Sinorhizobium fredii NGR234: one gene and its partner. The protein of the gene in region 1 binds, or shares a complex with, the protein of each later gene. Links are inferred from orthologs where the notes say so. Each region holds a gene or a part of one and is shown on either strand. Other genes may lie near its edges. The genes, in order: carB and carA.

Evidence for each region.
Region 2: the proteins of carB (region 1) and carA are in contact, whole or in part, in a solved structure (PDB 1KEE), measured with the Escherichia coli proteins. The link is inferred for Sinorhizobium fredii NGR234 from one-to-one orthologs.

What each region holds. Positions count from the first base shown.
Region 1 is NC_012587.1:1,614,495-1,629,789, forward strand. Bases 8,308-12,369 are described here. They hold carB (carbamoyl-phosphate synthase large subunit), read right to left. Parts: upstream 12,000-12,369; coding sequence 8,508-11,999; downstream 8,308-8,507. Other genes in these bases: NGR_RS19110 (DUF6894 family protein), read right to left, coding at 8,308-8,329. Outside these bases: trxB (thioredoxin-disulfide reductase), read right to left, coding at 1-529; NGR_RS19075 (Lrp/AsnC family transcriptional regulator), read left to right, coding at 926-1,396; NGR_RS19080 (glycosyltransferase family 2 protein), read left to right, coding at 1,505-2,317; NGR_RS19085 (glycosyltransferase), read left to right, coding at 2,440-3,471; NGR_RS19090 (glycosyltransferase), read left to right, coding at 3,468-4,490; NGR_RS19095 (glycosyltransferase family 4 protein), read right to left, coding at 4,499-5,554; transcription elongation factor GreA, read right to left, coding at 5,693-6,169; NGR_RS19105 (MFS transporter), read left to right, coding at 6,459-7,922; more of NGR_RS19110, read right to left, coding at 8,051-8,307; ypfJ (KPN_02809 family neutral zinc metallopeptidase), read left to right, coding at 12,415-13,353; NGR_RS19125 (aldo/keto reductase), read right to left, coding at 13,395-14,393; NGR_RS19130 (LysR family transcriptional regulator), read left to right, coding at 14,510-15,295. UniProt on the Escherichia coli protein: Large subunit of the glutamine-dependent carbamoyl phosphate synthetase (CPSase).
Region 2 is NC_012587.1:2,358,468-2,372,525, forward strand. What follows is about bases 1,447-4,271. They hold carA (glutamine-hydrolyzing carbamoyl-phosphate synthase small subunit), read left to right. Parts: upstream 1,447-2,168; coding sequence 2,169-3,374; downstream 3,375-4,271. Other genes in these bases: NGR_RS22535 (GatB/YqeY domain-containing protein), read right to left, coding at 1,447-1,844; NGR_RS22545 (ISAs1 family transposase), read right to left, coding at 3,578-4,271. Also shown: dnaG (DNA primase), read right to left, coding at 1-1,252; more of NGR_RS22535, read right to left, coding at 1,395-1,446; more of NGR_RS22545, read right to left, coding at 4,272-4,690; NGR_RS22550 (pyridoxal phosphate-dependent aminotransferase), read right to left, coding at 4,948-6,150; NGR_RS22555 (hypothetical protein), read left to right, coding at 6,590-6,973; NGR_RS22560 (hypothetical protein), read left to right, coding at 6,963-7,157; NGR_RS22565 (PQQ-dependent sugar dehydrogenase), read left to right, coding at 7,360-8,541; NGR_RS22570 (hypothetical protein), read right to left, coding at 8,551-8,979; NGR_RS22575 (cold-shock protein), read left to right, coding at 9,855-10,070; NGR_RS22580 (BA14K family protein), read left to right, coding at 10,221-10,631; NGR_RS22585 (MBL fold metallo-hydrolase), read right to left, coding at 10,703-11,344; NGR_RS32425 (hypothetical protein), read right to left, coding at 11,435-11,596; NGR_RS22590 (DUF1236 domain-containing protein), read left to right, coding at 11,833-12,456; NGR_RS22595 (MarR family winged helix-turn-helix transcriptional regulator), read left to right, coding at 12,695-13,177; NGR_RS22600 (response regulator), read left to right, coding at 13,383-14,058. UniProt on the Escherichia coli protein: Small subunit of the glutamine-dependent carbamoyl phosphate synthetase (CPSase).

The DNA of each region.
Region 1 (15,295 bases):
GATGGACGACCGTGACCGACTTGGCGAGGTTCGAGAGATAAAGCGCCTCCTCGACGGCGGAATTGCCGCCACCGACGACGATGACGTCCTTGTTGCGATAGAAAAAGCCGTCGCAGGTGGCGCAGGCGGAAACGCCGAAGCCCATGAAAGTCGGCTCGGTCTCGATCCCAAGCCACTTGGCCTTGGCGCCGGTCGCGATGATGAGCGCGTCGGTCGTCCATTCCGTGCCGCTGTCCGTCTTGAGGCGGAACGGCCGCACGGAAAGGTCGACGTCGGTGACGATGTCGTTGACGATCTCCGTGCCGACATGGATCGCCTGCTTCAGCATCTGCTCCATCATCCAGGGGCCCTGGACCGGATCCGCATAGCCCGGATAGTTCTCCACATCCGTGGTGATCATCAGCTGGCCGCCTTGCTCCATGCCGGCAATGAGCACGGGCGAAAGCATGGCGCGGGCCGTATAGATCGCTGCGGTGTAGCCGGCAGGGCCGGAGCCGATGATCAGCACTTTTGTGTGGCGGGCGGTCATGCTTTGGTCCTTAATTTGCCGGACGAACGACTGGTCGAGTCCGGCTGGGGTCGAAAATATCGCCCTAGTTTAGGTATTCACAGCGCGCTCTTTCAAGGGCACTGCTGCTGATACACACAAGTGCTTGCGGCCGCACCATGAAATTGACACCAGATCGGGCATTTTTGCATCGCTTTTGCTGGAAAGTCAGCCAATCCGGTGCCTGTCGGCGGCGAGGTCGCGCGACCGCCGGCGGTGGTAGAAAGGTTTTTGTGCACGCAAGTCGCGGCACTCTCGTTCAGGGATAGCGTTACGTGCTACCCACAGCATGAGAAATATCGCCCCGGCGAGACCGGCTGGCGGCGGACAAGAGGAACCCCGTGAACCGGGGTCCATGGAAACGGGGATGTTGGCAAAATGGTCCTACGCGTCGACCTCGATGCAATCGACATGAAAATCCTGCGCGAGCTGCAGGGCAATGGCCGAATGACAAATGTGGAATTGGCCGAACGCGTGGGCATCTCGGCGCCGCCATGCCTGCGCCGCGTTCGCAAACTCGAGGAAGCCGGCGTCATCCGCGGCTACCGCGCGCTTCTGAATGCCTCCGCGCTCGGCTATGACCTCGTTGCCTTCTGCATGGTTGGGCTAAAGCACCAGTCGGACGCCAATCTCAAGGCATTTGCCGCCCGCACCGCCTCATGGCCGCTCGTTCGCGAGGCCTGGATGGTCTCGGGTGAATCGGACTTTCTGCTTCAGTGCGTGGCCGAGAACCTTGCGGCCTTTCAGGATTTCGTTATTGAAGAGCTCACTGCGACCGACAATGTCGATACAGTACGGACGATGCTGACGATCCGCCAAGTGAAGGACGCCTGCCAGGTGGAGATCTAGCGATGCATCGCCATTGCCATTCAATCGGGGCGAACTGGGCAGCAGAAACCTGACGCTCGCGACACGAGCCCCCTTCGCACCACGCACGCGGCCGGTCAGAAGATCTCAATGACGCCAAAGCTCCCGCTCTCCGCCTTCATCATCTGCCTGAACGAGGAGGCCTATCTCGGCAATTGCATCGAGAGCCTCTCGCAATGCGCCGAAATCGTCATCGTCGATTCCGGCTCGACCGACGGCACGGCGGCGCTGGTGCAATCCTATATCGACAAGGGCTGGCCCATCCGGTTCATGTACGAACCGTGGCGGGGCTATGCCGGGCAGAAGCAATTCGCCCTGGAGCAGTGCGGTCAGCCCTGGTGTTTCAACATCGATGCAGACGAGCGGTTAGACGAGGCGCTGAAGGCTCTGCTGCCTTCGCTTCTGAACGCTCCGGCAGATATCGTCGGCTGGCGGGTGGCGCGTCGCCCCTATCTGATCGGCTACGGCTATACGCCCGAAAACGTGCGTGAGCGGCGCAATCTTCGTCTCATCCGCAACGGTTGCGGCCGCTACGACCTTGACCAGAAGGTGCACGAAGGAATTATTCCGGACGGCAAGGCGGGCGCGGCCCGAACCGGCAGCCTGCTGCATTACAGGCCGCTGATCATCGACGAGCAGATCCTCAAGGAAAACAAGTATTCGACGCTGAAAGCGGATCAGCAGTTCGCGGAGGGCAGGGCGCTGCGGCCGCACAAGATGCTGTTTGGCCCGCCGCTCTATTTCTACCGGCTTTATTTCCGCAACGGGCTGTGGCGCTGCGGCTTTCCAGGCTTCATCGAAGCGATGACCGGGGCGGTCTATGCGTTCCTGACCGCGGCTAAGGTCTATCAACGGCATGCGCTGAAAAACCGGCCGAATGTCGACGATGCGCTTTCCCGCTAGAGCATTTTGCAGGCAGGTGGAATCACCTGCCGTCGCACAAATGCGGCAAAAACAAAGAGATAGGGCGGTCGGCGCGAACGCAGGTAAGCGCATCCCGCTCTAATGCCCGGAAAAGGTGACCTATGAAAGTCATGCATATTCATTTCGGCAAGGAAGGCGGTGCAGAGCGGTTCTTCGTGAATCTGGTCAACGCCTTGCACGACAGGGGCGTCGAGCAGCGTGTGCTGATCCGCCCCGGGCGCAGCTGGCGCGGCGAAATCGAGGGTAGCGCACGGATTTACGAGGGTGTCTTTCGACGGGTCTCGTTGTCGCGATTCTTCTTGGGCTGGCGGATGTCGCGCATCCTCCGGGAGTTCCGGCCCGATGTCATCATGGCCTGGCAACTGCGCGCCAGCCGCTTCATGCCTCCTTACAAGGATGCCTTCCGCATTTCTCGTCTCGGTGACTATCCGGAGCACCTTGGCTACTACACCAATGTTGAGACGTTGGTGTGCATCACGCCGGACATCGCCGCCAAGGTGCGCGAATTCGGCTGGCGCCGCGGCGTCGAGGTAATCGCGAACTTCACGCGTGCCACGCCCGTCGCGCCGATCGCGCGCGCTGAGATGAGAACGCCCGCCGAAGCCTTCGTGGTCGTCGGCATGGGGCGTTTCGTCAAGCGCAAGGGGTTCGACGGGCTGCTTCGCGCCATCCAGAAGGTCGAGGGTACCTATCTTTGGCTGCTCGGCGACGGACCCGAGCGGGAGGAGTTGGAGCGGTTGACCGACAATCTCGGCATACGAGATCGTGTCCGCTTTCCCGGGTGGCAGACCAATGCCTATGGTTACCTCGCCGCTGGCGACGCCTTCGCGATCAACTCGTCGCATGAGCCTCTTGGCAATGTGTGCTTCGAAGGCTGGGGTGCCGGCAAGCCGACCGTTGCGGCGCGAGCCGAAGGGCCTTCCTGGGTGATGACCGATGAGCGCGATGCCCTGATGGTGGACTGTGGCGACGACGAGGGCCTTGCAAGCGCGATCCGCAGGCTGCGCGACGATCCGGGATTGCGGGAAAAGCTGAGCGCCGGCGGTCGGGAAACGCTGCAGACGCGCTTTTCCGAGAAGGCCATTACCGACGCCTATCTCGAACTCTTCGCAAAGGGTGCTGCGCAGCGATGAAAGTCATGCACTTCCACTTCGGCAAGGATGGCGGCGCCGAGCGCTTTTTCGTCCATCTCGTCAATGCCCTTGCCGAACGCGGTGTCGAGCAGACCTCGGTCATCCGGCCCGACCGACAGTGGCGCTCCGAAATCGAAGGTGCGACCAGGATAACGGAAAGTAATTTCCGGAACCTGTCGCTCGATCGTCTGCTCCTGCCGCGCAAGGTGATGCATATGGCGCGGCGCGATAGGCCGAACGCGCTGATGGCCTGGGCACCGCGCGCCAGCCAACTGATGCCGGCCTACAGAGGGTGCATCAAGATTTCCCGGCTCGGCGACTATCCGCCACGCCTCGACTATTTTCGCAACACGGATTGCATCGTCTGCAATACGCCCGGGATCGCCGAACACGTCCGCAAGCTTGGCTGGAAGCGGGACATCGAGGTCATTTCCAACTTCACCAGCACCGAGCGTGTTGAACCGATCAGCCGAACGACGCTCGACACGCCGGAGGACGCACCCGTCGTCATGTCGATGGGCCGGTTCGTGGAACGGAAGGGTTTCCACACGCTGATCGAGGCGGTCGCCAAAGTGCCCGGCGTTTACCTCTGGCTGCTGGGCGATGGTGAGGAGCGCGAGAACCTCGAAAAGCTCGCAACCGATTTGGGTGCCGCGAACCGGGTCCGCTTCGCCGGTTGGCAGAAGGACACAAGACCGTTCCTAGCGGCGGCCGACATCTTCGTCATGGCTTCGAGCCACGAACCGCTTGGCAATGTCATCCTGGAAGCGTGGGCGCAGGGAACGCCCGTCGTCTCAAGTCGCTCCGAAGGCCCGCAATGGTTCATGCGCGATAACGAAAACGGTCTGATGGTCGACATCGGCGATACCGATGGCTTCGCGCGCGCGATCGAGCGCATCGCCAACGACCGCACCTTGGGAGCCGCACTCGCCGAACGGGGACACGAGACGCTGGTCGGCCAGTTCTCCAAGCAGGCGATCACCGATGCCTATCTGAGGCTGTTCGCCTCGAAGCGGTAACCCGCCGGTCAGCGCATCAGCCTGTCGTAGATCGCGCCGATTGCCTGAGCTTCGCCGTCGATGGCGAAATTCCTCGACGCGCGCGACAGACCGTTGGCAGCGGCAGCGGCAAGCCGCGGCAGGTCATCCATGAATGCGGCCGCACCATCGACCATCGCCTCAAGATTCCCCGCCGGAATGATAAGCCCTGTTTCGTGCGGCCCCTCCGCAATCAATTCGGAGAAAGCCCCGACGTCGCTTGCCACGACCGGCACGCCGCTCGCCATTGCCTCGAGCGGTGTCAGGCCAAAACCCTCCCAGCGCTGCGGTGCGACGAACAGATCGAGGGCGCGGTACCAATCGGGAATATTCGTGTGTTCGCCGACGAACAATATGCGGTCGGCGAGTCCCGCCTTGGCGACGCGGTCCTTCAATTCAGCCTCGAAGGCGAGGTGAGGGCCGGTGGCGCGTCCGGCGACGATCGCGCCCCATTCGGGTCGGCTGGGCAAAAGGGCAATCATGCTGTCGACAAAGAGGTCGGTCCCCTTCTGATGTCGAACACGGCCGAAACAACCGGCATATTTCCTGGACGGATCGAGATCGAGCGCCCGTTTCGCCGTCGCCTTGTCGACAGGCGGCCGGAACCGATGCGTATCGATCCCATGCAGGATCACGGTGCTCGGAACCTCCAGATAGGCGGCGGTCTTCGCGCTGGTGGCGATCACCGCGTCCATCCGGCTGATCAGGAACTTGCTCCACCCGGTATGCCGCCGCTGCGAGGCGGAGGTGAAGACGATCCGGATCTTCATCCGCAGCAGATCGCGCAGGAGAATAGCCGGCAGCATTTCGACATTGCGGCGCGCATGCCAGACGCGACAGCGGCGGCCTGCCGGCTTCTGCCAGAGGTGGATCAGATCGCGAAACCGGACGGACGGCAGACTCTTGGGAAGCCCGGACCCGAGCACCGCGATCTTCTGTCCAAGGTTGCGCTGAACGGGAATGAGCTGGATGATCGTCGAAGTGACACCGGAGAGACGGCGCTTGAAATTGGGCGCAATGATCTCGATGTCCCGGATATCGGCCACGTGAGCGCGCTCCTTGCGCCTCTAGCTTCAGGTTCTTTGGGGAAGAGAGGGGCGGAACGAATGCCGCGCCCTGAAGGGAATGGGCGAGGTCCAATCACCCCGCCGCGTTTCCGTGTTTCTGCTGTCGGCCTCGGGCGATCAGCCCCACTGAACGGCGAGGATTTCGTAGGCCTTGGAGCCGCCCGGTGCATTCACCTCGATCGAGTCGCCAACCTCCTTGCCGATCAGCGCGCGGGCGATCGGCGAGGAGATCGAGATTCGGCCGGCCTTGACGTCGGCTTCCTGGTCGCCAACGATCTGGTAGGTCTTTTCCTCCTCGGTGTCCTCGTCGACGAGTTTGACCCTGGCGCCGAACTTGATCTTCGAGCCGGACATCTTCGAAAGATCGATGACCTCCGCCCGGGCGATCAGATCCTCGAGCTCGGAAACACGGCCCTCGTTGTGGCTCTGCGCCTCCTTGGCGGCATGGTATTCGGCATTTTCCGACAGGTCCCCATGGGCACGTGCTTCGGCGATCGCCTCGATGATTCGCGGGCGTTCTTCCTGTTGGCGCCAGCGCAGCTCCTCCTGCAGATTGGCGAATCCACCCTGGGTCATCGGAACCTTGTCGACCATTTCATTGTCCTTTATCAAGCGCGCGGCGCCGCCTTTCGGCGGCGCCGACGCAAAAGAAAACGGTCCCCGGAGCAAAGCACCGGAACCGTCCGAAAACATCTGAACCGTTCTTATAACAGAAACGGAAGCGCGAAAGCCAGATTTTTCGCGCCGGTTCACGGTCTGGCGAGGGCCATGCTCGGCCCCGAGCTTCTTCGAAAAAGCGGGCACCTGAAAAACCCTCTTTACCTCAAGAGCGCTTGAGGTTGTATCAGTCCTGGTTCCATGAACAAGCGATCGGAACCAATCCATGAGTGTAGTCGAAGAGAACCCGAGGACCTCCAGCGTGACGATGCAGAGGGATGGTGAGGGCCGCTGGAGCGAATTGCTAACGAGAGACCATCTCGCGGCAACCGTGACGTTGTGCCTTGGCGTCGCGCTCTTTGCCTTCAACGAGTTCTTCATTTCGACGGCCTTGCCGACGGCGGTCGAGGAATTCGGTGGGGCGGCCCTGTTGTCCTGGGCCTTCACGCTCTATCTCGTCTTCGCCATTATCGGCGGCGCCTTGGCCGCCAATCAGAAAGCAAGATTCGGTGCGCGCAATACGCTTGTCGCCGCGGCACTTGTCTTCGCCACGGGCACGGTCATCGCGACGCTCGCAACCGGCATGCCGCAAGTGCTTGCCGGCAGGCTGCTGCAGGGATTGGGCGAGGGCATCATTGCCGGTGTTTGCTACGCCCTGATACCAGAGCTTTTTCCGCCGCGCCTCGTTCCCAAGGTGTTCGGGGCGGAAGCCATCGTCTGGGCCTCTGCCGCCTTTGCCGGCCCGCTGATCTCCGGACTGCTGACGGAATACTGGTCGTGGCGCGCCGCTTTCTTTGTCAACATACCAGCCGTGGCGGTCTTCCTGGCGCTCGTCGTCACGATCGTCCGCCAGCCGAAGGACCGCAAGGGAGCGGCAGGGGCAATTCCCTTGCTGCGAGTACTCGCCTTCGGTGTCGGCATCTTGTTGATCTCAATCTCCAATACTGCCGGCAACGGCTATGTGACGGCGGCTTTTCTGATGATGGCAATCGCCGTTTTCATGACGGCGGTCCAATCCGATCGCAGATCGCCGAACTCCATTCTGCCGTTCGGGGCCTTCTCGATGCGAACCGCGCTCGGCACCGGTCTCTGGGTCGTCCTGTTGATGCCGCTGGCCCAGGCGTCCGGTTCCGTTTATCTCGTCTATTCAATGCAGCAATCGTGGGACTTCGGACCGACAGCCGCCGGCTTTTCCAGCGCCTTGATGGCCATGTCCTGGAGTGCAACGGCAATATTCGTCGCCAGCCTGCCCTCGCACGCAGTGCGCATTCGGCTGATGTGGGCGGGGCCGCTGATCCTTTGCCTTGGTCTCATCGGACTGACGCTCGCCGTCGGCAGCGGCGAATACGGTCTGGTGTTCGTTGGGCAGGTCGCAATCGGGGCCGGCTTCGGGATCAGTTGGGGAACACTCAGCCAATTTCTGATGGACGTGTCGACCAGAGAAGAACGCGACAAGACGTCGGCGTTGCTGCCGACGCTGCAATCGGCCGGTTACGCGATAGGCGCCGCCCTTTTCGGCGTGACCGCCAATACTTTCGGCCTCGATGAGGACGTCAGCGAGCAGGTCTTGTCCTTGTCGCTGACCATCGTGTTTGCTCTGGCCTGCGTCATTGCCGCCGCATCGCTCTTTTTCGCGATCCGAACTCTTCGCTTGACGCGGCGGGCACCTCGCGCCGCGCAGCTCAAGTAAGGGCTGCGGCCCCGTCCAGGGGAACGGCGTTCTCACGCTGGTGGCGGAACACGCCCGGGCGGCGCCTACTGCATGTCTCCTTAAATCGTCCTCGATTCAAGGACGAAGACATGCAGCAATTCCAAGGGCTACAGCGACCTTTGCGCGCCTGATAAGGCGCGCGGCGCTGTAGCAATCAAGGCAAACTGCTCGCAGCCGCGGCCCTCGGATGGCGCAACGGTCGCGAGCAACTTGCCCTCGCGGGAGCGGACCTCCACCGTCAACGATCCGTAGTCGATATCGCGGCCGATCTTGTCGGCAATGCGCCGGGCGTAAAAGAGCGCCGAACCATCGTCGAAATGGGCGATACCCTCCTCGTCGATGAAGCGTCCATCAACCCAGTGGAGATCAAAGAAATAGTGCCGCACGTCGTTGCCCCAGTCCTGCGCCTTGCCGGTTGATTTCGGCTTCGCTGCTCATGGGATCAGAGAACCACGTCGCACCCGAATGGGGCCTGAACCAGACGTTCAGGTTGTATTCAGCGGCGTTACTGAACTTCGACGTACGATGGCGCACCCGGCATTCCGGGTGCGCCAAGACCTTCCGTCAAGCGTCGAAATAGCTCTGCAGCGGACGGACTTCGAGGTTGCCCGCCTTCAGCGCCTTGATGGCGTGAGCCGCAGCTTCAGCTCCGGCCATGGTCGTGTAGTAGGGGACCTTCTGCATCAGGGTCGCACGGCGGAGCGACTTCGAGTCGGAGATCGCCTTGTTGCCGTCCGTGGTGTTGATGACAAGCTGGACCTGGCGGTTGCGAATGGCGTCCTCGACGTGCGGCCGCCCCTCGAGCACCTTGTTGATCTTGGTGGCGGTGATGCCGTGCTCGCCCAGGAACCGTGCCGTGCCGCCGGTCGCCACGACCTTGAAACCGATATCCGCGAGAACGCGGATGGCCGGCAGCACCCGTACCTTGTCCTCGTCACGTACAGAGACGAAGACCGTTCCGTCGCGCGGCAAGTCGACGCCGGCGCCCAGCTGGGACTTGGCGAAGGCCAGCGCATAGTCGGTGTCGAGGCCGATCACTTCGCCGGTGGAGCGCATTTCCGGACCGAGCAGCGTGTCGACGCCCGGGAAGCGGGCAAACGGGAACACGGCTTCCTTGACGGCAATATGCTTGAGGTTGCGCGGATCCGGCTTCTTGCCATAGGCGGCGATCGCATCGTCCAGGTTTTCACCGGCCATCACGCGAGCGGCAATCTTGGCAATCGGCGCGCCGATCGTCTTGGCGACGAAGGGAACCGTGCGGGACGCGCGCGGATTGACTTCGAGGACATAGATCGTGCCGTCCTTGATGGCGAACTGCACGTTCATCAAGCCGCCGACGTTCAGCGCCTTGGCAAGTGCCGCCGTCTGGCGCTCGAGCTCGTCGACGAGGTTCTTGTCGAGCGAGTGTACCGGCAGCGAGCAGGCCGAGTCGCCGGAGTGAATGCCGGCCTCCTCGATATGCTCCATGATACCGGAGACAAAGACATCCTTCCCGTCGCACAGGCAATCGACGTCCACTTCGATCGCATTGGTCAGGTAGCTGTCGAAGAGCAGCGGGTTCTTGCCGAGCAGCGTGTTGATCTGGCCGGTCTTGTCATTCGGATAGCGCTGCTTGATGTCTTCCGGCACCAGCCCCGGGACCGTATCGAGCAGGTAGGTCTGCAGCATGCCTTCCGAGTGGATGATCTGCATGGCGCGGCCGCCGAGAACGTAGGACGGGCGCACGACCAGCGGGAAGCCGATTTCGGCGGCGACGAGCCGCGCCTGCTCGACGGAGTAGGCGATGCCGTTGCGCGGCTGGTTGAGATCGAGCTTCATCAAGAGCTTCTGGAAGCGGTCGCGGTCCTCGGCAAGGTCGATCGCGTCGGGTGCGGTGCCGAGGATCGGGATGCCGTTCTTCTCCAGCGCCTCGGCAAGCTTCAGCGGCGTCTGGCCGCCGAACTGCACGATGACGCCGTGCAGCGTGCCGTTTTCCTGTTCGGCGCGCATGATCTCGATCACGTCTTCCGCCGTCAGGGGCTCGAAATAGAGCCGGTCGGAGGTATCATAGTCGGTCGAAACGGTTTCCGGGTTGCAGTTGATCATGATCGCTTCGTAGCCGGCGTCCTTTAGCGCGAAGGCCGCGTGGCAGCAGCAATAGTCGAACTCGATGCCCTGGCCGATCCGGTTCGGGCCGCCACCCAGTATGACGACCTTCTTGCGATCGGAGACCTGCGCCTCGGAACGCGCGGCGCCGACGAACGGCGTCTCATAGGTCGAATACATGTAGGCGGTCGGCGAGGCGAATTCGGCGGCACAGGTGTCGATGCGCTTATAGACCGGGCGGACGTTCAGCGCGTTGCGCAATTCCGCCACTTCCTTCGGGCGCTTGCCGGTCAAGGTCGCAAGCCGTGCGTCCGAGAAGCCCATCGCCTTCAGCATCCGGAGGTTTTCCGCATCCTGCGGCAGGCCGTGTTCGCGGATGCGGGCCTCCATGTCGACGATCGCCTTCAACTGGGCGATGAACCAGGGATCGATCTTGCAGGCCTCGTGCACTTCCGCTTCCGTCATGCCGAGGCGCAGCGCCTGGGCGACCATCCGCAAGCGGTCGGGGGTCGGCGTGCCGATCGCGGCACGGATGGCGTTGCGGCCGTCGCCGTTCTCGTCGAAATCCGGGACCTCGATCTCATCGAGACCGGTCAATCCCGTTTCGAGCCCGCGAAGCGCCTTCTGCAGCGATTCCGCAAAGGTCCGGCCGATCGCCATGACTTCGCCGACCGACTTCATTGCGGTGGTCAGCGTGGGCTCGGCGCCTGGGAATTTTTCGAAGGCAAAGCGCGGGATCTTGGTGACGACATAGTCGATCGACGGTTCGAACGAGGCCGGCGTGGCTCCACCGGTGATATCGTTCTCCAGTTCGTCGAGCGTATAGCCGATGGCAAGCTTGGCGGCGATCTTGGCGATTGGGAAACCGGTGGCCTTGGAGGCGAGTGCCGAAGAGCGCGAGACGCGCGGGTTCATCTCGATGACAACCAAGCGGCCGTTTTCCGGATTGACGGCGAATTGGACGTTCGATCCGCCGGTCTCGACGCCGATCTCGCGCAAGACCGCGATCGAGGCGTTGCGCATGATCTGATATTCCTTGTCGGTCAGCGTCAGCGCCGGCGCGACGGTGATGGAATCGCCCGTATGGACGCCCATCGGGTCGATGTTCTCGATCGAGCAGATGATGATGCAATTGTCCGCCTTGTCGCGGACGACTTCCATTTCATATTCCTTCCAGCCGAGCACCGACTCCTCGATCAGGACTTCCGTCGTCGGCGACGCGTCGAGACCGCTGCCGACGATCTCGAAGAATTCCGACCGGTTGTAGGCGATGCCGCCGCCCGTGCCGCCGAGCGTGAAGGAGGGCCGGATGATTGCCGGCAGGCCGACATCGTCGAGCGCCTGCGCGGCGATCGCCATCGCGTGGTTCACATAGCGCTGCTTGCGGTCGCCTTCGCCGAGGTTCCACTTGTTCTCGAGTTCGTCGAGCGCCGAGTCGAGGTCGTTCCCGGAAAATTTCGCCTTGAGCGCGGCGCGTTCCGCCTCATGTGCCTTGCGGTCCAGGTCCTTGATGTCGGTGGCATTCGCCAGCCGCGACTTCGGCGTTTCGAGCCCGATCTTGGCCATCGCCTCACGGAAGAGGGCGCGGTCCTCGGCCTTGTCGATCGCCTCGGGCTTGGCGCCGATCATCTCGACATTGTAGCGGTCGAGAACGCCCATCCGCCGCAGCGAAAGCGCCGTGTTCAACGCCGTCTGTCCGCCCATGGTCGGCAGCAGCGCGTCGGGACGTTCCTTGGCGATGATCTTGGCGACGACCTCGGGGGTGATCGGCTCGACATAGGTCGCGTCGGCAAGCCCGGGGTCGGTCATGATCGTTGCCGGGTTGGAATTGACGAGGATGACCCGGTAGCCTTCCTCCTTGAGCGCCTTGCAAGCCTGGGTGCCGGAGTAATCGAACTCGCATGCCTGGCCGATCACGATCGGTCCCGCGCCGATGATGAGGATCGATTTGATATCTTGGCGCTTCGGCATGGTTGTCATCCGTTTTCTGGTTGCGCGAAAAACCGGCCGAGGTGGGAGATCACCGGCCGGGTGCGCAATGAATGGTGTTTTCAGGCTAGAAGCGGCTTATAGGCAAATGTCTCTGCCAGCGGAACCCCGAAAATTCCGGAATCGACAATAAACCGAAGATATTCGCTTCTCGCCCGCGACCCATTCGGAAGGCGCAGTCACCAGCACTCCATGCACCGTGCCGCGCGTCGCAGATAGGAAGTCGAAAGCGCAGAGACATCATCGGCCGCCCGGACGCGGACAGGTCGGAAATAGCGCAGAAAATGACCCGCCCGATGAAACCGCCCGGTGGCGATTGCGTTTTACATGGGTCGTCGCGCGGGCATATAACTGTTCAACGCGCCAAGGTAGAAGCGACGTCTCCGGAGGACAGATCATGGAATGGAAGGGCCGCCGCCAGTCCAGCAACGTCGAGGATCAGCGGGGAGCAAGCCCCGGCGGCCTTGGAGGCGGCCCCTTCGGCCGCGGCGGAGGATTCCGCATTCCGACCGGCGGGGGCGGCATGCGTCGCGCCGGCGGTGGCTTGAGCTTCGGCACGATCATCTTCCTCGTTATCCTCTATTTCATCCTCAAGGCCATGGGCATCGACATGCTCCAGGTGCTCGAGGGTGGCCCGGTGAACATGCCTGGCTTCGAGCAGAGTGACGGATCGCAGGCGCCGCGCGGCTCGGCCGAGGAAGAGGAAATGAAGGCGTTCATGGCGACCGTGCTTGCCGAAACCGAAGATACCTGGAACGGCATCTTCCAGGCCGGCGGCGAACAATACGAGGAGCCCAAACTGGTGCTCTTCAACGGTGCCGTCCAGTCGGCCTGTGGATTTGCCCAGGCGGCGTCGGGTCCCTTCTATTGCCCGGGCGATCGCAAGGTTTATCTTGACATGAGCTTCTTCGAGGAGCTCGCACAGAAATTCGATGCGGCCGGCGATTTCGCGCAAGCCTATGTCCTGGCGCACGAGGTTGGCCACCACGTTCAGAACTTGGTCGGTGTCCTGCCGAAGTTCAATCAAATGCGTCAGCGTATGAGCGAGGCCGAGGCGAACCAGATGTCGATCCGCGTCGAATTGCAGGCCGATTGCTTTGCCGGGATTTGGGGCAAATACACCGAACAGAAGGGCTTGCTTGAGCGTGGCGACCTCGAAGAGGCACTCAATGCGGCCACCCAGATCGGTGACGACACACTGCAGAAGCGCATGCAGGGCTACGTCGTGCCGGAGAGCTTCAACCACGGAACCTCGGAGCAGCGGATGAAGTGGTTCAAGCGGGGCTTCGACAGCGGCAGGATGTCGGACTGCGACACTTTCTCCGGATCGGTTTGATTCTCGGTCGGGCCGGGCAAAACCCGGCCCGTTACGCACCGTTATCGCCGATTTTCGCTGTCCATATGGACAAGTTGTGCCTCGGGATAGCGCGCGCCGGCGGCAGCGTCCTTCGGAACGGCGCGCTCTATTGCGGCGAGATCCCCGGCATCCAGGCGTACCGCCTGTGAGCCGAGCGCCTCGGACAGACGGTCGCGACGCCGGGCACCGACGAGCGGCACGATATCCCCGCCCTGAGCGGCGACCCAGGCGATGGCGATCTGCGCCACCGTGGCGCCTTTGTCAGCCGCAACGCGTCTCAAGGCTTCGACCAAGGCGAGGTTCTGTTCGAGATTGCCTTCCTGGAAACGGGGGCTCATGGCGCGGAAGTCGCCGCTCCTGGCTGCGTCCTTCTGCCAGTGACCGCTGATCAGGCCGCGCGACAGCACGCCATAGGCGGTGATGCCTATCCCGAGTTCTCGACACGTGGGGAGGATCTGGTCCTCAATCCCTCGCGAGATCAGCGAATATTCGATCTGCAGGTCGCTGATCGGGTGGACGGCGGCGGCACGGCGGATCGTCTCTGCTCCGACCTCGGAGAGGCCGATGTGACGCACATAGCCCGCTTTGACCATGTCCGCGATTGCACCGATCGTCTCTTCGATCGGCACATCCGGGTCGAGACGGGAGGGACGATAGATATCGATATGGTCGACGCCGAGGCGCTGCAGGCTGTAGGCCAGGAAGTTCCGCACCGCCTTTGGCCGCCCATCGTAGCCGGACCAGCCGCCGGCCGCATCGCGCAGCGCACCGAACTTCACGCTCAGTTGTAGCTTGTCCCGGGGCCTTCCGGCGAGAGCTTCGCGGATCAGCATCTCGTTGTGACCCATGCCGTAGAAATCGCCCGTGTCGAGCAGCGTGATGCCGGCCTCGATGGCGGCATGAATGGTGGCAATGCTTTCCGCCCGATCGGCCGGACCGTACATCCCCGACATCCCCATGCAGCCGAGGCCGATCGCCGCAACCTCTGGACCGGACGTGCCTAGCGAAACCATCTGCATCTCACTTCTCCTTGCGTGAGGCCCTACGGCCGTTTCGTTCGCTGTAACGTTTTACTCCCGATCGATCTGTGCGATAATCCGTCATTCATGACACAGCTTGTACGGATTGCCGCACAATGAATGATCTTCCCCTTGCCGATCTCGACGCCTTCGCGGCCGTGGCGCGCGAACGCAGCTTTCGTACGGCCGCAAAGAAACGAGGCGTGTCGGCGTCCGCTCTCAGCGAGGCGCTGCGGCGGCTCGAATCCCGGCTGGGCGTGCGGCTGCTCAACCGCACGACGCGCAGCGTCACGGTAACCGAGGCGGGCAGGCGCCTCGTCGAGCGGCTGGCGCCGGCGCTCGGCGAGATCGCTGGCGCTCTCGATCAGGCGGCCAGCGAAATCGACAACCCGGCTGGAACCTTGCGGTTGAACGTCCCGACAATCGTTGCGCGCGAGATCCTGCCCCCCATCGTCGGTCCTTTTCTCCAGGCTCGCCCGGCGATCACCCTGGAGGTAACCGCGGAGGACGGCTTCATCGATGTTCTGGCGGCGGGCTTCGACGCAGGCGTGCGTTACGAGGAGCGTCTCGAAAAGGACATGATCGCCATCCCGATCGGGCCGCGCGTGCAGCGTTATGCCACGGCGGCCGCCCCGGCCTATCTTGCCCGCCGCGGCGTGCCGCAGCATCCGCGCGATATCCTCGATCACGCCACAATCCGCCATCGGTTTCAGAACGGCATCGCATTGCCCTGGGAATTCGGCGAGGGCGAGACGACAATCACCGTGGCGCCACCGGCTACCGTGCTCGCCAATACAATCGATCTCGAGATCAGCGCTGCCGTTGCCGGGCTCGGGATCATCCGGACCTTTGAAGAATTCCTCGTGCCGGAAATCAAAGCCGGGCGCCTTGTTCCTATTCTG
Region 2 (14,058 bases), 740 kb from region 1 along the record:
CGTAATGGCGGCGCACGCTCTCGTCGCCAACGACCGAGGTCACCTGCCGCAGCCGCGCTTCGAGCTCGGCGCGTTTTTCCGGCGTGTCGAACCCGCCGCCCTGTACCTCGCGCATCCAGACCATGTCGGCCAGCGAGCGGGCATTGGCGAGCACCTTGTCGAACGGCTCGCGCCCTTCATGGCGGACGAGATCGTCCGGGTCCTTGCCGTCTGGCAGCATGGCGAAACGGACCGAACGGCCGGGCTTCAGATGCGGCAGCGCCAGATCGACGGCGCGGTTGGCCGCCCGGATGCCGGCACCGTCGCCGTCGAAGCAGAGCACCGGCTGCGCCGTCATCTTCCAGAGGAGATCGAGCTGATTCTCGGTGAGCGCCGTGCCAAGCGGTGCCACGGCATTCTCGAGACCCGCCTGGTGCAGCGCGATCACGTCCATGTAGCCTTCGACGGCGATGATCGTTCCTGTTCCGTCCGCACCCTGCGAGGCCCGCCTTGCCCTGGCGAAATTGAAGAGCACGTTGCCCTTGTGGAAGAGCTCGGTCTCGTTGGAGTTCAGGTATTTGGCCGGCGCATCGGCCGACATCGCCCGCCCGCCGAAGGCGATCACCTTCTCGCGCGCCGAGAGGATCGGAAACATGATGCGGTCGCGAAAGCGGTCGTAGGAGACCGGAACGTCCGGCCCATGCACGACGAGCCCACAGGCCTCGATCTGCTCCTTGCCGACGCTCTTGCCGGCGAGGAACTCCTTCAGCGCATTGCGGCTGTCCGGCGCAAAGCCCAGCCGGAAAGTCTCGATCGTGCGGCCGGTCAGTCCGCGTTCACGCAGATAGGCGCGTGCCTTCGCCCCCGTCGCGGCCTGGAGCTGGTCCTGAAAGAACTGCGTCGCCAGTTCCATGACGTCGAGAAGACTCGTTCGCTCCCTCTCCCGCCGCTCCGCCTGCGGATCGGGCTGCGGCATCGGAACGCCCGCCATATCGGCGATCTGCTGCACCGCTTCGGGGAAGCTCAGACCCTCGAGGTCGGTCAGGAAACGGAAATGGTCACCGGAAACGCCGCAGCCGAAGCAATGATAGCGGCTCTTGCGGTCCTCGCAATGAAAGCTCGGCGACTTCTCGCCGTGAAAAGGGCAACAGGCCCAGTAGTCGCCGCGCGACACATTGGTCTTGCGCCGGTCCCAGGTGACACGCTTGCCGATCACGTCCGAAATCGGGACGCGGTCGCGGATCTCGTCAAGGAAGGACGGTGAAAAGCGCATGAATACCTCTGGCCAGCTTCCATATAAGCGGCATGGCTGGAGGAAGCCACCGTTCCCCATCGATCTTGCCCGCTTTTCACAGGCGGCCATCGAAGAGGATGGGAACTGAGGCGCCGCCGCGGATCAGGCGCGGCGCAGTGGACTACTTCAACAGTTCCTTGATGATGCCGGAAGCTTTTGCGAAATCCATTTGGCCGGGATAGCGCTCCTTCAGCGCATTCATGACCTTGCCCATGTCGCGCAGCCCCTGGGCGCCCGTTTCCTGGATGATCGCGACGCAGAGTTCCCTCACCTTTTCCTCGGAGAACTGCTCGGGCAGGAACTCGTTGATGATGGAGATTTCCTGCCGCTCCTGCTCGGCGAGTTCCGGGCGGCCGCCCTGATCGTAGATACGTGCCGATTCTTCGCGTTGCTTGATCATCTTGGCGAGGATCTGCATGATCTCGTCGTCGCCGGCCGGCCCCTTGCTTTGGCCGCGGTTGGCGATGTCGCGGTCCTTGATGGCCGCCTGGATCAGCCGAACGGTCGAAGTGCGTCGGCTATCCTTGGCCTTCAGCGCTTCCTTCAGGGCATTTGCGAATTGCTCGCGCATCTCTTTCTCCATGCCGAAGCCGGCCCGCGCTGCCTGCGGGCGGAGCCGTTCCTTGCCTTATTGTCGTCGCCGTCTTAAACCAGTGCGGCAGGTACAATCAAACCTAATACGCAACTGTTTGAATTATAACGAACTTTATTTCCGGACAATTCACCGCGGCCGGTTGACCCGGTTAACGCCTTTGTCTATTTTCCGGCACCTGCACGAACATCGGCATGAACCTCTTTCTCGCGGGGCTTCCGCGCGCCATGCCGCATGCAATTTGAAATGGGGCTGAACCGACCGGCTTGAAGCCGCGCCTTCCGCCGCAACGGGATAGGAACGATGACCGCGACACCCGCATGGACAACCCAGAAACCCACCGCTTTGCTCGTTCTGGCCGACGGCACGGTGATCGAAGGCAAGGGCATCGGCGCGACCGGCAAGGTTCAGGCCGAGGTCTGCTTCAACACGGCGCTGACCGGCTATCAGGAAATCCTCACCGATCCCTCCTATCTCGGCCAGATCGTCACCTTCACCTTCCCGCATATCGGCAACATCGGTGCCAATGACGAGGATATCGAGGATCTGACGCCTGCCGCCCGCCACGGCGCCGTCGGGGTGATCTTCAAGGCCGATATCACCGATCCCTCCAACTACCGGGCTGCCAAGCACCTTGACGCCTGGCTGAAGGCGCGCGGCGTCATCGGGCTCTGCGGCATCGACACGCGGGCGCTGACCGCCTGGATCCGCGAGAACGGCATGCCGAACGCGGTGATTGCCCACGACCCGTCCGGCGTCTTCGACATCCAAACGCTGAAGGCGGAAGCGAAGGCCTGGAGCGGTCTGGTTGGGCTCGACCTGGCCAAGGTCGCGACCTCCGGTCAGTCCTACCGCTGGAACGAGAAGCCTTGGGCATGGAATGAGGGCCACGCCACACTTGGCGAGACCGAAGCGGCCTATCACGTCGTGGCGCTCGACTATGGCGTCAAGCGCAACATTCTGCGCCTCTTCGCCGGCCTCGATTGCCGGGTCACGGTCGTTCCGGCCGCGACGAGCGCTGACGAAGTCCTGGCGCTCAAGCCGGACGGCATCTTTCTCTCGAACGGCCCGGGCGACCCGGCCGCCACCGGCGAATATGCGGTACCGGTGATCAAAAACCTGCTGAAGAGCGACATCCCGGTCTTCGGCATCTGCCTCGGCCACCAGATGCTGGCGCTGGCGCTTGGCGCCAAGACCGAGAAGATGCATCAGGGCCACCACGGCGCCAACCACCCGGTGAAGGACCACACGACCGGCAAGGTCGAGATCGTCTCGATGAACCACGGCTTCGCGGTCGATTCGAAGTCGCTGCCGGAAGGTGTTGAAGAGACTCACATCTCGCTTTTCGACGGCACCAATTGCGGCCTGCGCGTCAACGGCAAGCCGGTCTTCTCGGTCCAGCACCATCCGGAAGCCTCGCCGGGCCCGCAGGACAGCCATTATCTGTTCCGTCGCTTCCTCAACCTGATCCGCGAGAAGAAGGGCGAACCGGCGCTCGCCGAACGCTGAGAGCAATCGCGCCCGTCTGGCTGCCAGAGGAGACAACCCCCTCTGGCCTGCCGGCCATCTCCCCCACAAGGGGGGAGAATACGCGCGGCTGCCGATCGCTCGGACCGAAACGCGCCTACAAGCGGAACCCTGACGCCTACAAGCGGACCCTCAATTGAAGCCACAGAGGGCGCCCCGTCGATTCTCCCCCCTTGTGGGCAGGGCTATCGCATATGAGTAAAGAACTCATGGAAGAAATCTCTGTTCCAGTTTACGCGGCGCATTTTGCTTGCGATGGGCTTGTCGAGTGGGTGGGCCGCCAAGATGTCGCGCGCCAGCCTGCGGATGACGGCAAGATTTTGCGGGGCATTGTCCTTGCGGCTGCGGGCGTCGTCTTCGTGGAAGACGACGTCGAGGCTCCAGTGCAATTGGTTCTCGATCGTCCAGTGGGCGCGCACGACCTCGGCGAGCTTGTGAGGCGCAAGTACTTTGGAGAGGGCGATATAGCGCACGGAGGTCACCGCCCTGCCGTCGGCGCCCTGCCGCGTGGCCTGGATGCGGCCGATCGCCTTCAGACCGGGAAAGGCGGGCGCTTGCTTGAACGCCTTGAGTGGCAGGACGCTGGCGCGGCGGGTTTCGAGGCGGCCGTGGCCGGTCTCGCGGGTCTCGTGGAAGGCGAGGTCACCGGCCGCGTCGGCCGCCACGAAGCCGGCTTCGGCGCAGGCAAAGAGCCGGCCGCGATTGGCCTTGAGCGCCAGGGCATAATGCGCCTTGCGCCCGATCAGCGCCTTGGCCGTGTCGGGGCGGCAATGCAGCGCGTCCGCCGTGACGATGCAGCCCTTCAGGTCGATGCTCTTCAGCAGCGCCAGCGTTGCGGCGACCTCGTCGGAACCTTCCGCCCGTTTGGTCGCCACCGACAGCCGCGTCTCGGCATCCCAGACGCTCACCATCACCGGCGGCATGAAGGCGCGTCCCTTTTCATAGCCGCGCCGCAACGCCTTGCCGTCGACCGCCACCACACCGCGCGGGCGCGGGCCGAGGCCCAGCCCCTGGCGCAGCGCCGCCAGAAAGGCGCCGAGCGCCCGCGCCAGTTCGTCCGGGTCGATGAGCCGGAAGATGCGGCTGAAGGTGTCGTGGCTCGGGCAGCCGTGCCGGAGCGTGACGATCTCCTTCAGTTCCGCTTCCCGGCCCTCGACGAATTCTGCGATCTCCACGCAGTTCTTCGCCCCGCAGAGCGTCGCCGCCAGCGCCAGAAACAGCAGCTCGGCCAGATCATGCCGCGCATTGATGTCGCGCGGATCATGTATTTCCCGTAAAATCGACAGAGCAAACGGCATCAAGGCGCCCTCGTAAAAGAGAAAGCCTTCCAAGAATCCATTCAAAGCTTCCTGGCAATACCTAATACTGATATGCGATTCCCCTGCCCTTGTGGGGGAGATGGCCGGCAGGCCAGAGGGGGTATTGCCGCCAGCCCCGTCATATCCGAAGAGAATGTCGTAGGCTCAACCCGTTAGCATCTCGCCCTGACTCGAAATCTGAACATGAAAGAGCCCGCCGCAAAGGGCCGGCTCTTCATCAGTGATAATCGCTGCGCTTACTTGCAGGCGCCGCAGAAACGCTGGATGCGGCGGCAAGCCTCTTCGAGGAGTTCCTCGGAGGTCGCGTAGGAGATGCGGAAGTTCGGGCCGAGACCGAAGGCCGAACCGTGCACCACAGCAACGCCTTCCGCTTCCAGAAGTTCGGAGACGAAATCCTCGTCGGTCTCGATGACCTTGCCCGATGGCGCGGTCTTGCCGATCAGCCCGGCGCAGGAGGGGTAGACGTAGAAGGCGCCTTCCGGCGTCGGGCAGGCGATGCCCTTGGCCTGGTTCAGCATCGAGACGACGAGATCGCGCCGGCCCTGGAAGATCTCCTTGTTGCGCGCGATGAAATCCTGCGCGCCGTTCAGCGCCTCGACGGCGGCCCACTGCGCGATCGAGGTGGCACCCGAGGTCTGCTGGCCCTGGATCATGTCCATCGCCTTGATGAGAGCCAAGGGGCCGGCGGCATAGCCGATGCGCCAGCCGGTCATCGCATAGGCCTTGGAAACGCCGTTCATCGTCAGGGTACGGTCATAGAGGCCGGGCTCGACCTCGACCGGCGTTGCGAACTTGAAGTCGCCATAGGTCAGGTGCTCGTACATGTCGTCGGTCAGCACCCAGACATGCGGGTGTTTCATCAGGACGTCCGTCAGCGCCTTGAGTTCGTCATGCGAATAGGCCGCGCCCGACGGGTTCGAGGGCGAGTTGAAGACGAACCACTTGGTCTTCGGGGTGATCGCCTTGTCGAGATCCTCGGCCTTGAGCTTGAAGTTGTTCTCCTGCTTCGTCGAGACGAAGACCGGCGTGCCGCCGCAAAGCGCCACCATTTCCGGATAGGAGACCCAGTAGGGCGCCGGGATCACGACTTCATCGCCCGGGTTGAGCGTCGCCATGAAGGCGTTGAAAAGAATCTGCTTTCCACCGGTGCCGACGATCGTCTGGGCGGCAGTGTAGTCGAGGTTGTTCTCGCGCTTGAACTTCTTGGCGATCGCTTCGCGCAGTTCCGGGATGCCGGAAACCGGCGTGTACTTCGTCTCGCCGCGGTTGATCGCGTCGATCGCCGCCTTCTTGATGTTGTCCGGCGTGTCGAAATCCGGCTCCCCTGCTCCGAGGCCGATGACGTCACGGCCTTTCGCCTTCAGCTCGCGGGCTTTCTGCGAAACGGCAATGGTGGCGGAGGGCTTTACACGGGAAAGGGCATCGGCAAGGAAGGCCATGGTGTGAGGTCCTGATCGTTTCGAAACGGGCGTGAGACGCTACGGAACGGAAGACCGGGCTCCATAGCGGTTAGGTCTATGTCGAAAGACGTCCGGTCTTGCAAGCGTTCGGCTGAGAAAAATACCCGTAAGGCCGCGCAAAATGCGTCACCATGACAAAGTTTCATCAGAACGATCACGAACGCCCATGGGATGACGGCCGTCCGCCAAGGGCGGCGACCAGCCGGGGCGGTCGTCTCGCCAAGGTTCCCAGACCCGACGCGTAGGAACTATCGACCGCAACGCTGCGGCTTAGAAAATCGGCGCGCCCACGAGTTTTTGCATCGCCTTTGTTTCGCCACAATAACTGTCGCAGAGCGCCGCAATTCCGTCCTTCAAGAGCCGATTTCCGGGCGTCATCTCACAGGGGTGCGAACGCAGTGGCATCATGGGGGTCGCTATGTTTCTCGACGACGAAATCGCTTCGACGCGTACAGGCCGCAACGAGGCCCGCTGGGGATTTTATCTCGCGCTGGCGGCTCTCGCAGTCTGCATGGTGATGATCTTTGGACTGGTGGTCGAGACGTCGGCCCAGGCGGCGGAGCCGGAACAGCAATCCGGCGCGGCAGCAAAGCTTGCCATGCTGGTCGTTGCCGACCCCGCCTCGGCGGCTCCGTCGGGGCCGGTCGGGCTCGATAGACCGCAAATGCCGACGGAAGGTGACCGGCAGATCCTCGCCGGCGCGACGCTGCTCGCCGCCGCCCTCACGGCCGGCACCACTTTTGTCGTCGGCAGCCAGGTCGCCGCGTTCAGCAGGGCGAGAAGCAGACGCCATGGCCGATAACGAAGACGACCTGCCTGGACAACGCGCCGGTTTCCTTGCCCGGCTGTCGGCCACCGAAACGATCATCGTGGCGATCATCGCCATGGTTGCCCTTGCCGGCTTGATGCTGATCGGCAAGGATTTTTACATGAAAGCCAAGAGCGAGCATTTCGCAGCGGAGAAGCAGCTCACAAGCAGCAGCTAGGGGTCAATATCGAGCCCTTCTGACGCCGCGCCTTCAAGGAAGCGGCACTCCCGCGCGTTGCCGCCCGCACCCGCGATAAAGCCGTTTTGATCGAATTTGACTTGAAGCAACGGCGGCTGAGTACCAGTTTCTTTCCTGAACGGAAAAGAGCGGCCGAATCTGCTTCAGCAGGCTTGCCGCCGCGTTAGGAGTGTCGAATCGCATGCGGCCCGGGCAGTGGACAAGAACCAAGCTAAGCCAGATCGGCGCGGCGCTCGCCCTGCCCCTGGCCGCAGCCTCGTTCCTGTCGGTCGCCCTGCCTGCCGCTGCTCAACAGGTCCGGGAATTCCAGACGCAGACGGGAACCCTCCTTGTCGAGACACTGGCGGGCGGGCTCCAGCACCCCTGGGCGGTCGAAGTCATGCCGGACGGCGCACTGATCATCACCGAACGGCCAGGACGCCTGCGCATCCTCCGTGACGGCAAGCTCTCCGCTGCGGTAAAAGGCGTTCCGGACGTCGCCGAACATGGCCAGGGCGGCCTGCTCGACATTGCGCTCGACCCGCAATTTTCCGCCAACCGCGCCCTGTACCTCACCCTCTCGGCCCGCGGCGACGGCGGCTACGGCACCGTTCTGGTGCGGGCGACGCTCTCCGCCGACCAGCGGAGTCTGACGGATGTGCAGGAAATCTTCCGGATGAGCCGGTTCACGCGGGCCGGCCAGCACTTCGGTTCGCGCATCGCCATTGATCGCGACGGCAGCCTTTTCTTCGGCATTGGCGACCGGGGCGATGGCGAGCGCGCCCAGGATCCGCGCGACCACGCCGGCGCCATCCTGCACATCAATGCCGATGGTTCCATCCCCGCCTCCAACCCTTATCGTGTCGGTACCGAGGGCCGTCCGGAGATCTGGTCGAAGGGGCACCGCAACCCCCAGGGCATTACCTTCGATCCGGCCGACGGCAAGCTCCTGACCGTCGAGCATGGGGCACGCGGCGGTGACGAAGTGAACAACCCGCAACCGGGCAAGAACTACGGCTGGCCGCTGATCACCTACGGCAAGGACTATTCCGGCGCGGAGATCGGTGAAGGGACGGCCAAGGACGGCTTGGAGCAGCCTCTTTACTACTGGGATCCCTCGATCGCTCCCGGCGCGCTCGCCGTCTATCGCGGCAGCATGTTTCCGGAATGGAACGGCAACCTGCTGGTCGCGGCGCTGAAATACCAGTTGCTGGCGCGCCTGGAGCGAGACGACACCGGCGCGATCACGTCCGAGGAACGGTTGTTCGATGGCGAGTTCGGCCGCATCCGCGATGTGGTCGTCGCGCCGGACGGTGCGCTGCTCATGGTGACCGACGAGCAGAATGGAGCCGTTCTCCGGGTCTCGAAGGCGCCGACCCAGTGAGGCATCACTTCAGAGCGAGGCCCTGACTTCCTTTCGGAACATGAACTTCAGCCCGGACCACACCGGGTCCACCGCACAGACCTTTATGTCGACAAGGCCGTGCGGCAGGAAGATCTCCCGGAGAGCATCCTCCGTGAGCGTGGTGGCAACGCCGGAAGCACGTTTCGGCCAGGATATCCAAAGTATCCCATCGGGCTTCAGCCGGTCGGCCAGGGCCGATGCCTGTACCTCGAGCCTGTCCCTCTCCGTCTCGAAGCAGTGGATGTAGTCAAACCGGCGAGATGCTGTCCCCTCGATTGATCTGGCAACCTGAGCAAATCCAGGATAGGCCGCGATTTCCTGCAGGTGCGCCGGCACATCGAGAAGCAGCGCCGCCTGTCCGTCGCGCAGGCCGAGCTTTTTCCCAAGGGCCGTCCCTGAATAGCCCGCCAAGTTCATTTCCGATCCGATCGACATCGTGACGCACGGGCCTCGTTTCGGGCCGCGAGGATGAAACTTGCCCGACAAAAACGCAACTGGTAGAGCGGCGGCGCGATCACGGGGCGAAGCCGCCTTGTGTTGCTTTTCGTCCTATTCGCTCACCCCGGGACTGCCGGAGCCCACGAAGCGGCGCCGGCAAGCGGCGGAAGCCGCCGCTTGAAACTGCAAGAATTAGCTACATCGGCAAGCCAAGCTGGACTTACTATATTACTTATTTACTGTTCTCGGCCGCTCTACTTTGCCCAAAAATGGATCAGCATGCAGCAGAGGCGAGCTACAGAGAAAGTTCTTTGTATTTTTTCTGTAAGTTCGTGCAAGCGCTTCACCGCCTGGCGGCTTTCCGCGAAGCATGAGACTTATCAGAGGGTTGCGACTCGAATTCCCAACTGCCCAACATAGAGGCATGTTCGACAGCGACACGATTTGGCGCAAAAAATCCAATGTGCCGCATCGGTCCACCAAAAAGCTGTGGATTCAACAGCTTGCGCCGCGTCCGGAATATCCTTTGCCGCGGCTCGAATTGACCTGTTTTTGAGCAATGAGAAGACTCAATACCTCGCCGGAAAAGTTTTGCTTGCCAATTCAAAATAAACTGATCACTCTTACTCTGTTCGGGCAATTTGCGAACGCGGGAAGATCTTGAAATAAATGCGAGCCGGAGACGCAAACCACTCCGGGCGGAGAATCGTGGGAGGGCCAATTTGCCATCCTTCTCAAGGTTCGCTGCGATAACAGGACCCTTTCCTCAATTGTCGAGAACTGCCTGCCCCACGCCCTTCCGGGCAAACTGTAATGCCACCCTTCGACCGGGTGGAGAGAAAAGGACCTGACGCATGGCCGAGACTGGGACTGTAAAATTCTTCAACACCGACAAGGGCTTTGGCTTCATCAAGCCTGAAAACGGTGGCGCCGATATCTTCGTGCATATTTCAGCCGTGCAGGCCTCGGGCCTGAACGGACTGAGCGAAAACCAGAAAGTATCCTTCGATACCGAGCCGGATCGCCGCGGCAAGGGCCCGAAGGCCGTCAACCTGCAGATCGTCGGCTAACGCCGCTCTCTGTCACTGATCAAGTTTGCAGCCCGGCATTTTTGCCGGGTTTTTTCGTTCAGGCTCCGTTCAGTTTGGGCCGGATAGGGTCTGCCCATCATGAAAGCCGGACCTTCAGTTCGGCTCCTCCATGCACAGGATTGAAGCCCCATGAACAACTTCCTCAAAGCAGCCGTTCTCTCGCTCTCCGCCGCCGCCCTGGTTCTCCCGACCTTCGGCACTGCGCAGGCAGGCGATCACGATGATGCGTGGGCGGCAGGCGCGGTTGGCCTGGTCACAGGCACCCTTATCGGCGGCGCGATCGCCTCGCAGCCCCGCTACAGTGAACCGGTCTATATCGATCCGGAGCCCGAATATTACGAGCAGCGTCCGGTCTATCAACCCCGCCCGGTATACCGCGCCCGCCCGGCCTATCGCCAGGTTGTCGTCGACAGCTACGATCTTGAGCCCTGGACCCCGGCCTGGTACCGCTATTGCTCGCAGCGCTACCGCTCCTTCGATGCGGAGAGCGGCACCTTTGTCGGTTATGACGGCCGCAGCCATTTCTGCACTGCCGGCTGATCGCAGCGCCATTTGAACGCAAAACCCGTGCCTCACGCGAGGCACGGGTTTTTTCATGTCCATATTTTCGATCAGAGCCCGCGCAGATACGGGTTGGTGCGACGCTCCTCGCCGATTCGGCCACCCGGTCCGTGGCCGCAAATGAAGCCGACGTCGTCACCGAGTGGAAGGATCTTGTCGCGGATGGAATCGAGGAGCTGCTGATGATCGCCGCCCGGCAGGTCGGTGCGGCCGATCGAGCCGTGGAACAGCACGTCGCCGACATGGGCAAAATTCTGCGCGCGATTGAAATAGACGACGTGGCCGGGGGCGTGGCCGGGGCAATGCAGCACCTCGAAGACATGATCTCCGAATGAAACCGTGTCCCCGTCGTTCAGCCATCGGTCCGGCAGGACGTTCTGCACCTTCATCGCCAAACCGAACCGTTCCGCTTGGCTCTCCAGCCGTTCGAGGAGCGGCAGGTCGTCCTTGTGCGGGCCGATGATCTCAAGCCCGAGCGCCTCTTTCAATTCCTTGGCCCCGCCGGCGTGATCGATATGGCCGTGGGTAAGCCAGATCGCCTTGAGCGCGAGGCCGTTTTCGCGGATCGTCTGCAGGATGACGTCGACGTCGCCGCCGGGATCGACAATCACGCCTTCCTTCGTCTCGCTGTCGAACAGCACCGTGCAGTTCTGCTGAAAATGCGTAACCGGGATGATGCCCGCCTGTAACATGCCGATCCTGCCTCGTTTTCCACATCGCCAATAGGCGGGCGTCGCCGCCGCGCCACCTATAGCGCTATATGGGCGCGGAAACAGCGCAAATCAGCGAAGGGCGACAATTTCCGTTGTTTCCACCGCTGTCGGAAATTGCACCGTGGTGAGCAACAGGGCGGAGACGGCGAGCTTCGCCGCCACGACAACAAGGACCAGCGGACGCAGCCGCCGGGCGGTAAGCGTGGCCTCTTCGACAGTCTCATACTGCATAACCCGGCCTCCCGGTTGATGGCGCCCTCTGCACAGGGGGCGAAACTTCGTCCAGTTCCTCGCTGCGTGTCCTCGGTGATGGGGAGCGATCTCGCTTACATCGAGACGCTCCGCCGTCGGCCCAAGCAACGCTCGGCGACGGCAATATGTTTCATGTTCACATTTCCTGATGTCACGCCGGGAACATCCAAGGCGCGCGGGGCGTTTGGCCCGCATCATAGAAGAGGAGCAAGACAATGAAGACCCTCTCCCCCCACCTGATCAGAACGGTCGCGGCAGCGGGTTTGATCCTCGCTGCCGGCGTCTCGTCCGCTGCTGCAGCGATGAGCGCGACGGCAGTGACCGACCTCAACGTGCGCGCCGGGCCTGGTCCGCAATATCCGATCGTCGCCCTGGCGGCGCGCGGCAGCACGACCGTGCTCGAGGGCTGCATCGAAGGTAGCCTGTGGTGCCGAGTGAATGTCGGCGGCGTCAGCGGCTGGGCCTATGCCAGGTATCTCGCAGCCGACCAAAGCGGCTCGACGGTGGTGATTTCCGAACGGCGCGCGGAACTCGGCGTTCCGGTCGTGACCTACGAAGCGACGGGCAGCACCGTGGCCACTCCGGCCGAACCCCTCGAATTGATCGGCCCTGTTGAAGAGGTCGATGCCATCACCCCGCCTGCGGCGGTAGGCACCTACATCACCTCTAACCCCGTGGATCCGGTCTATCTTGACGGCGAGGTGGTTCTCGGCGCCACATTGCCGAACACCGTCGCCGTCCGGCCGATCCCGGACTACAACTACGAATACGTTATGGTAAACGGCCAGCCTGTTCTCGTGGAGCCCTCGACGCGGCGGATCGTCTACATCTATCGCTGACGCCTACTGAATTACGAGCGTCCAAGCGCCGCGCGTGTCCAACGCGCGGCGCACCTGTTTCCGTAGCAACCGGCCTGCCGCCTCCAAAGACAGGTGCGCAGCGGCCCCGCCGCCTCCAAATGCAGCGACGGGATTTGAATGCTATTTGGCTCGTCAGGCGTAGAATTGTGTCAACAAAGCTGACATGTCTTTCTATATATGTCGCTAAGCGCAATCCGCCTTGAAAGGAAATGACCGCGTGGCCGGCCAATCCAGGGACAACAGCCAATTCATGACCGAAGTCGGCCGCAAGGATGAGGACACCATCGACTTCGAGATCATCGAGTTGCTGTTTTTTGCCTACCGCGATTTCACCGGCGATCCGGATGCCATTTTGGAAAAGAGCGGCTTCGGGCGCGCGCATCACCGCGTCGTGCATTTCGTCAACCGGGAGCCGGGAATGACCGTGGCCGACCTTCTCGATACGCTGAAGATCACCAAGCAGAGCCTCGCCCGCGTCCTCAAGCAATTGATCGACTCAGGCTATATTCGCCAGGTGACCGGTCCGGAAGACAGGCGCCAACGCATGCTCTATACGACGAAAGAAGGCCAGGCTTTGGCACGGGCGCTGGCGGAGCCACAGTCCCGCCGCATAGCGGATGCATTGGCGAAGACCGGTCCCGGCGCGCGTGAAACCGTCAAGCGGTTTCTCGTAAACATGAAGAACAGCGCCGCGGACTGATGCCGGGGCTCTGCCTTCGATTTTATTAGGACAAGCGGATAAACCCCTGCAATCGGGGAATGGGGCGGCCGCCGCGCATCTGCTTCAATGCGGGGCCACTCAAATTTGGGAGGAGGATAGGCTGATGACCCGGACCGGTTCGATTCGACGTCAGCGCGATCCAAAGGGGAAATAAGGCTCTGCCGAGTATAAGGGTTTGCCAAGCATGATAGCCAAAGCGAAAGTGGCCGATGACGCGGCGCATCTTCTGATCGTGGATGACGACCGGCGCATTCGCGACCTGCTCAACCGCTTTCTGGTGGAACAGGGGTTTCGCGTGACGACGGCGGCAGACGCCGGCGAGGCGAGGCGAAAGCTCATCGGACTTGACTTCGACCTGCTGATCGTCGACGTGATGATGCCTGGCGAGAGCGGCATCTCGCTCACCCAGGGCCTGAGACAGATCAAGACGGTGCCGATCATCATGCTGACGGCGCTCGCCGAGGCAAATTCACGCATCGAGGGCCTGGAGGCGGGCGCCGACGACTACCTGCCGAAACCCTTCGAGCCGCGCGAGCTCGTCCTCCGGATCAACAACATACTGCGCCGAAACCAGCCCGCTCAGGCGCCGAAGGTCGATCAGGTCATCTTCGGCCCCTATACGTTTTCAGTGGTGCGCAAGGAGCTTCGCCGCGGTGCGGAGCACATCCGGCTGACCGACCGCGAACAGGAGATCATGACGCTGTTTTCGCAGCGCGCCGGCGAAACCATTCCCCGGCACGAACTGATCGGCGACGACGCCGAGGTCGGCGAGCGGACGATCGACGTGCAGATCAACCGATTGAGGCGCAAGATCGAGGACGATCCCTCGAATCCCGTCTGGCTACAGACGGTGCGCGGCA